2 regions of the Ornithinibacillus proteolyticus genome follow, and region 2 is predicted to be linked to the other one. Evidence: riboswitches for the same ligand, from Rfam matches in the RefSeq annotation. Region 2 holds a riboswitch; the other holds the start of a gene.
The links. A riboswitch is a leader RNA that binds a small molecule or an ion and turns the genes downstream of it on or off. The one in region 2 is predicted to bind thiamine pyrophosphate.

Region 1 (3,419 bases), on a different contig from region 2:
TTTTTAATGCGATTAGGCATTTCCTTTGAAGGTATCTTCTTATTTTCTAATGTAAAGGCTAGTTCGTCTTCAACAGTAAGCATGCAAAACTGACTTTCTGGGTCTTGGAATACAATCCCAATATACTGGGATAATTCTCCCTTGGCATAATTCGTTATATGATTTCCTTCAAAATAGATATCACCAGAAGAAATTCCTTCAACTGCCTCAGGATAAATCCCATTTAAGCATAGTGCGAGGCTACTTTTTCCCGAACCACTAGTCCCCATTAATAATGCAATTTGATTAGAATAGATAGAAAATGTTAAATCGTTTAAGACTGGAGATTGCTCTTTATTTTCGTACCAAAGACTAAAGTTATTTAGTTGGATTAACGGTTGGATTGCTTCGTTATACAACTTTTGATTCACGTTTTTCACGTAATTCCTTTCCTAATGCATAGCCTCTTAATACACCAGTTTTAGCCAGTTGATCTCCAATCCATTTACCTAATATCCCAGCCAGAATAGCACCACTAATAATTCGAATGATTAAAGAAGCAATAATAATCCAACTTTCTAATGCTATAATCCCTGAGGCAAATAAATGATAGCCAAAGCTCACACAGGCAGCAGTTACTCCTGAAAGCATAAGTACTGGTAACGTATATTTACGCCAACCTGTTAAAGCAAATGCTAACTCTGCACCTAATCCTTGAATAAAGCCGGACAGAATAAGTGTAGGACCAGCGGTAGTTCCCATTAATACTTCTACAACAGCTGCAATGACCTCGGCGGTTAATGCGACACCAGGTTTTCGAATAATATAGGCAGCTATTATGGATACAATGAACCAAATACCAAAAATAAATTCGTACCCTAAGGGACCTAATCCCAAGGGGGTAAGTAAGGTTGTAATTCCTTGACCTACAAAAAAGAACAAGAGATAGATAATCCCAAATACAACCCCTAAAATTGACATTAATATAATTTCTTTTAAATTCCATTTTTTAGACATGACATTACTCCTTATTTATTGGATGGACTATTTGCACTAATGGTGAACGTCATGGTTACATGAGATACCTCTTCTTGAACTTGTTGAAAGGCCTCCTGCATCGTACGGAAAATAGCATGTACATCGCCATCCAAGCGTGTTGCGTAGTGGCTTCCACTTACTGTAACGCCACGTGACTTCGATAGATCAATTTGTTGATAAATTGTATCCATATAGTCCTCTCTCCCCAATGGGTATAAGGCAAATTTACAGCCTGCCTGTTGCGTTATGGAAGCACTAAGCTCTTCGTTTAATGGTTCTTCTGTTTCATCCATATAGACATCTGCATCAGTATCTCCAGGACAGCCAATTGAAAAAGTACCACTCATTGCTACATGTTCCCCTGTTTTTGCTGCGTGTAAGAAGATGGCTTTTGTTACATCAAAAATATGGACCATCTTTCCACGTATACAAGTACTAACATCATCTGTATCCTTCCATACCTTTGATGTATCCACCTCTTCTAAAGCTGTAAGTATAATTTCTACAAACTGATTGCTCATTGGGAAAAGCGTAAACTGACAACCCGCAATTCTACTTGTACCACAAGCGTTATTCATCATAAATTCCTCCTCAAAATTTTTGCAACAAAAAAACTGCATCCCGTGGGAATGCAGTTTGGTTATGTATAGGAGTTCAAAAGTATCAAAAAAGAACAACATAAGGCCAACTACACTTCCCCACGCTAGTATTATCTAGATCGGGTTATAAGGGTCAGACAATGTCTTCTCAGCCACTTAAAGTAGCTCCCCTAGTGCAAACGATAATATGCAATTATGTTACAAAAACACTATAAACAAATATGGACCGAATGTAAAGGGGGACTTTTAGCCTAAAAAGTGATTACCACTTATTAATAGTAGGATCTAATGCTGTAAAAAACATTTATATTATTGCATTCCACGATAATTGAATTAGTCAAGCATGATATTATGAATATTTTGTAATTAAATTATAAAATTGTATAATTGAGGTTGCGGGTATTTGCAAAAAAGAAAGGGGATGGAAAAGAGAACGTATTCTATTGATGATATAGTGTCTACCGTTTACATAATTTCAAGTAATGCATAATCGTTTGAAAAAAAGTAAAATTGATAATATTGGGGAAATACCCTTAAATTTTGTCTGTTTTTGACAGTAATATGGTATTATTCAACTAGGATTTCGTATTTATGAGGTGGGAATATGGAAGTATATGTAGCACGGCAACCAATTTTAAATAAAAAGCTTGAAGTGTTTGCTTACGAATTATTATATAGGGATAACCAACGTGAGAATGTATATTTGGCGGGGAATGATAATCATGCCACCTCTGAAGTGATTAATAGCTTTTTACAGTTTGGTATTAATGACCTTTCAGAAGGAAAACCCTGTTTCATTAATTTTACTGAGACTTTATTAGAAAATACTATTCCTACATTTTTGCAGCCTGAACTAATGGTAATTGAAGTATTAGAATCGGTTAGGCCGACAGATCAAATCATAGAAACCTGTCAAAATTTAAAAAAACTAGGGTACAGAATAGCATTGGATGACTTTGAATGTAGGGAAGAAGATGAGAATTTCCATAAGCTTATTCATTTAGCAGATATTATAAAAATTGATATTCAAAAAACAAGTAGAACGGAACAGCTAAGAATTATGAATCGTCTTCAGGATACATCCATTGTCTTTCTAGCTGAAAAGGTGGAGACAAGAGAAGAATATGAACAGTGCGTAAAAGATGGTTATACATATTTTCAAGGGTACTTCTTCAGTAAACCTGTCACCTTGTCGACGAGAGACTTACCTGTACTGCACCATAACCTATTCATTCTTATCTCGGAGCTTTCTAAGGAAGAACCAGATATTGATAAAATTACACAATATATTGAGTCCGATGTGTCCCTTTCCTATAAACTATTACGATTACTTAATTCCCCAGCCATCGGACTCGTGTATGAGATTAAATCTATTAAACAATCCATCGTATTATTGGGCCTAATCGAACTTAGAAAATGGATCTATGTCATATCATTTCGAGAACGATACGATAAATCAGATCGGTTAACAGAAGAAGTCATAAAACTTAGTTTAACAAGAGCAAAGGCGAGTGAATTAATAGCACTTCACATAGGTAATCGTAAAGATAGTTCAAGATTATTTTTAACGGGTCTCTTTTCATTAGTAGATACGATTTATAAGCAACCTTTAATTCATATCTTGAAGAATCTTCCTCTCGAGCAGGTTATTAAAGATACATTATTAGGGAAAGAAACCTCATTAACTTCTGTAAAAAACTTAGTTTGTGCTGCGGAAAAAGGAGAATGGTCCAAAATGGATGCATTAGCAGGGGAATTAGGGATTAATGCTAAGTCCTTCAATAATCTCTATAAACAATCTGT
Region 2 (3,419 bases):
TGAGGCATCAAATTCTACTGGTAATGTAACAACCTGAAATAGTACGGCTGCTGAGAATAAGATGATTCCCATTCCTATCAACATACTACCCTGGGTAAATATAAACCCAGCTATTAAAAGAAATGGTGCAAGCTGTGACCCAATATTTGCAAACGGAACAAGCTTATGTCGCAGTACTAACATCGAATAATGATTCGCATGCTGAATGGCATGACCAACTTCATGTGCGGCAACAGAAAGGGATGCAATTGAATTCCCTCGATAAACCGGTTCCGATAATCGAATTACTTTAGCAGTTGGATCATAGTGATCGGAAAGTGTTCCTCGTCTAGAGAGTTCGATTCTTACATCAGAAAGCCCCTCACTGTCTAATATTCTTCTCGCAACCTCTACACCTGTCATGTTAGAGGAGGCCTTTATTTTGGAACCCTTTTTAAAATTTCCTTGTACACTAGATTGCGCCCATAGCGCAAGTCCAAAAGCAATGAGTATTAAAAAATCCATTGGATGAAATAAAAACACGACAATTCCCCCTAGATGTGTCTCATTTTCTATAAGACTTGCCAATATCATCCCAGATTTATACTTATTAGAATTGTTTTTCAATATATATATACGAAATAAGTTTGTGTTTTGTTGCACAAACACGAAAAAAATTATATCTTCTGGGTATATCATTAGTATAAAAAACAAATATGAACTGAATATGAACTAAAAAAAATTATTTAATCTATAAATTTGATACACTTTTTCCGTTACCTTTTTCGGATGGGATAAGGGTAATGATAGCCTCTCTCTGTTATCTTTTTATTCTCGTTCAGCTGGAAAAGGGTACTGATTATCCCCCTCTGTTACCTTTTCCGGCTCCTTCTACCATAAAAGGGCACTGACATTCCTCCTCTGTTACCTTTTCCTGAACCTTCTGCCAAAAAAGGGCATTGATACTCTCCCTCTGTTACCTTTTCCAGCTTCCTCTACCATAAAAGGGCACTGACACACTCTCTCTGTTACCTTTTCCGGCTCCTCCTGCCAAAAATGGGCACTGACATTACAACTCTGTTACCTTTCCCTTCTCCTCCTGCCAAAAATGGGCACCGACACTCTCCACCTGTTAACTTTTACTCTCTTTCACCAAAACGCCCCCAAATATACCTTGCATGCACTATGAACCCCATCTTCTCTACACCTAAAAACAAGTACTACAGTGACAAATGCTTTTTCATTTGATATGATTAAAGTGATTCATGACAAATGAATAGTAAAACTACTAGGGGCGCCCTAATGTGGGCTGAGAGGAATAGATTTTTCCGACCCTTATGGACCTGATCTGGTTAGTACCAGCGGAGGGAAGTAGTATGACGACTAGTCAATCTATTAATCTCAATCAATTAAGCTAGGTCCTTCTATGGGTCTGGCTTTTTTTGTGTCCCTTACAGAAAGGAGGAACGATGAATAAAACTCGTCTCATTACAACGATGGCTGTCTTGATAGCTATTGGAACCGTTACTGCTCAGCTTATTTGGTTTCCAGCAGGGGTAGCACGAGCCTACCCTATGCAGCATGCAATAAATGTTCTTACAGGTGTTCTTCTTGGACCAGGTCCAGCAGTAATTGTAGCTTTTATGATTGGCCTGCTTCGTAATGTACTCGGACTCGGAACCATACTCGCCTTTCCAGGTGGTATGATTGGTGCCTTTTTAGCTGGTTACTTATATAAAAAGTCAGGAAGAATAGGTTTGGCAGTTATCGGGGAAGGAGTCGGAAGTGGGGTAATCGGAGCATTAGCTTCCGTCCCTTTCGCTTACCTATTTATGGGAAATGCTACTGGCGCTTTTGCCTTTATGCCAGCGTTTCTTGTAAGTAGTTTACCAGGGGCTATACTCGGTTGGTTCGTTGTATCTCACATTACTAAGCTAGAAAATGTACGCTCGATTCATTTGAAAAGGTAAATTAACTAAACACTGAAAACTACTAGGGGCGCTTTTGCTGAGATAAGGTATATCCTTTGTCCCTTATTAACCTGATCTAGGTAATGCTAGCGAAGGGAAGTAGTTGAGGCCGCATATATTCCTCACATATCTACGGTACTCTCCTAGTAGCTTTCGCATTCTAAGGAGGAGTTTATCCATGTTATTCACAGAATCATTACGAGAAGAAAACAATGATATATTTCAACTTATTTTTGACCATCCCTTTGTTAAAGGAATTGGAGAGGGCGATATCCCAAAGGAAGCAATCGCTCATTATATTAAGGCAGACTTCGAGTACCTTAATGCATTCATGAAAATTTATGGGCTAGCTGCGTCTAAATCCTCAAGCCGGGATGATATACGATATTTCTTCAATAAAATGGAGTTTATATTAAAAGATGAGATTCATCCGCATCATAATTTTTGTGAGTACATTGGTGTTCCTTATGAGTCCCTCCAAGGACACCCACTACCACCGACTGCCGACCATTATATAAAACATATGCTGTACCATGCACATACCGGTTCTATGGGCGAAATATTAGGGGCCTTACTACCTTGCCCATGGACCTATTTAGAAATTGGCGACGAATTAATGAAGACGTATCAGCCAACACCAGATCATCCTTTTTATCAATGGATTACCTTTTATAGTGATGCTCGTACGAGGAGTACCACAACAGAAATGCGTGAACGATTAGATAACCTTGCCATAGAGGCGTCTCCTTCTGAAAAGAACCGCATACGTGATGCCTTTCGTAAAAGCTGTGAGCTTGAATTAGCATTTTGGGAAATGGCTTATACGTGCGAAGAGTGGCCTTCAGGAAAGGTAGTGAAGCGGATATGACACAAGTCCCATGTGCACTAACGATCGCAGGAACCGATCCAAGTGGGGGTGCAGGTATCCATGCTGATTTGAAAACATTTCAAGAGTTACAGAGCTATGGAATGTCCGTCATTACCTCGGTTGTTGCCCAAAACACAACTGGCGTGCAAGCGATTCACCACATTCCATTGGATATGATTGAACAACAGCTGGAATCTGTGATATCTGATATGCCTATTCACGCCTTTAAGACTGGTATGCTTGCTACTGTCGATATGATGAGAATCATTGCCAATCAACTTAGCAACCTCGATGCTCCTTATGTTATGGATCCTGTTATGGTTGCAACAAGTGGAGATACTCTAATTGAAAGCACTGCACGTGATTTTTTAAGAGAACAACTACTACCATTAACATCAGTCGTCACACCAAATATACCAGAGGCAGAATATTTAACTGGGGAGAAAATTACTTCTCTAGAAGACATGAAAAAAGCCGCTACAATTATTGTTCATGAGTTAGGTGCTAAAGCCGCATTAATAAAAGGTGGGCATTTACAAGAGGAAGCAATTGATTTTCTGTACGATGGAGAGCGTTTCTATTCCTTTGCTGCAGAGCGAATA

Region 1: another riboswitch for thiamine pyrophosphate. It lies ahead of AAIB49_RS03595 (YkoF family thiamine/hydroxymethylpyrimidine-binding protein); the one in region 2 lies ahead of thiW (energy coupling factor transporter S component ThiW).

Annotation. Positions count from the first base shown of each region.
Region 1 covers NZ_JBCPXV010000004.1:51,781-55,199, forward strand. Annotated here, with positions in the region: gene AAIB49_RS03585 (ABC transporter ATP-binding protein) at 1-419, opposite strand, end outside; gene AAIB49_RS03590 (ECF transporter S component) at 391-996, opposite strand; gene AAIB49_RS03595 (YkoF family thiamine/hydroxymethylpyrimidine-binding protein) at 1,008-1,598, opposite strand; TPP riboswitch at 1,696-1,798, opposite strand; gene AAIB49_RS03600 (EAL and HDOD domain-containing protein) at 2,221-3,419, shown strand, end outside.
Region 2 covers NZ_JBCPXV010000009.1:56,717-60,135, reverse strand. Annotated here, with positions in the region: gene AAIB49_RS06455 (zinc metallopeptidase) at 1-504, opposite strand, end outside; TPP riboswitch at 1,260-1,366, shown strand; gene thiW (energy coupling factor transporter S component ThiW) at 1,449-1,949, shown strand; TPP riboswitch at 1,964-2,064, shown strand; gene tenA (thiaminase II) at 2,128-2,817, shown strand; gene thiD (bifunctional hydroxymethylpyrimidine kinase/phosphomethylpyrimidine kinase) at 2,814-3,419, shown strand, end outside.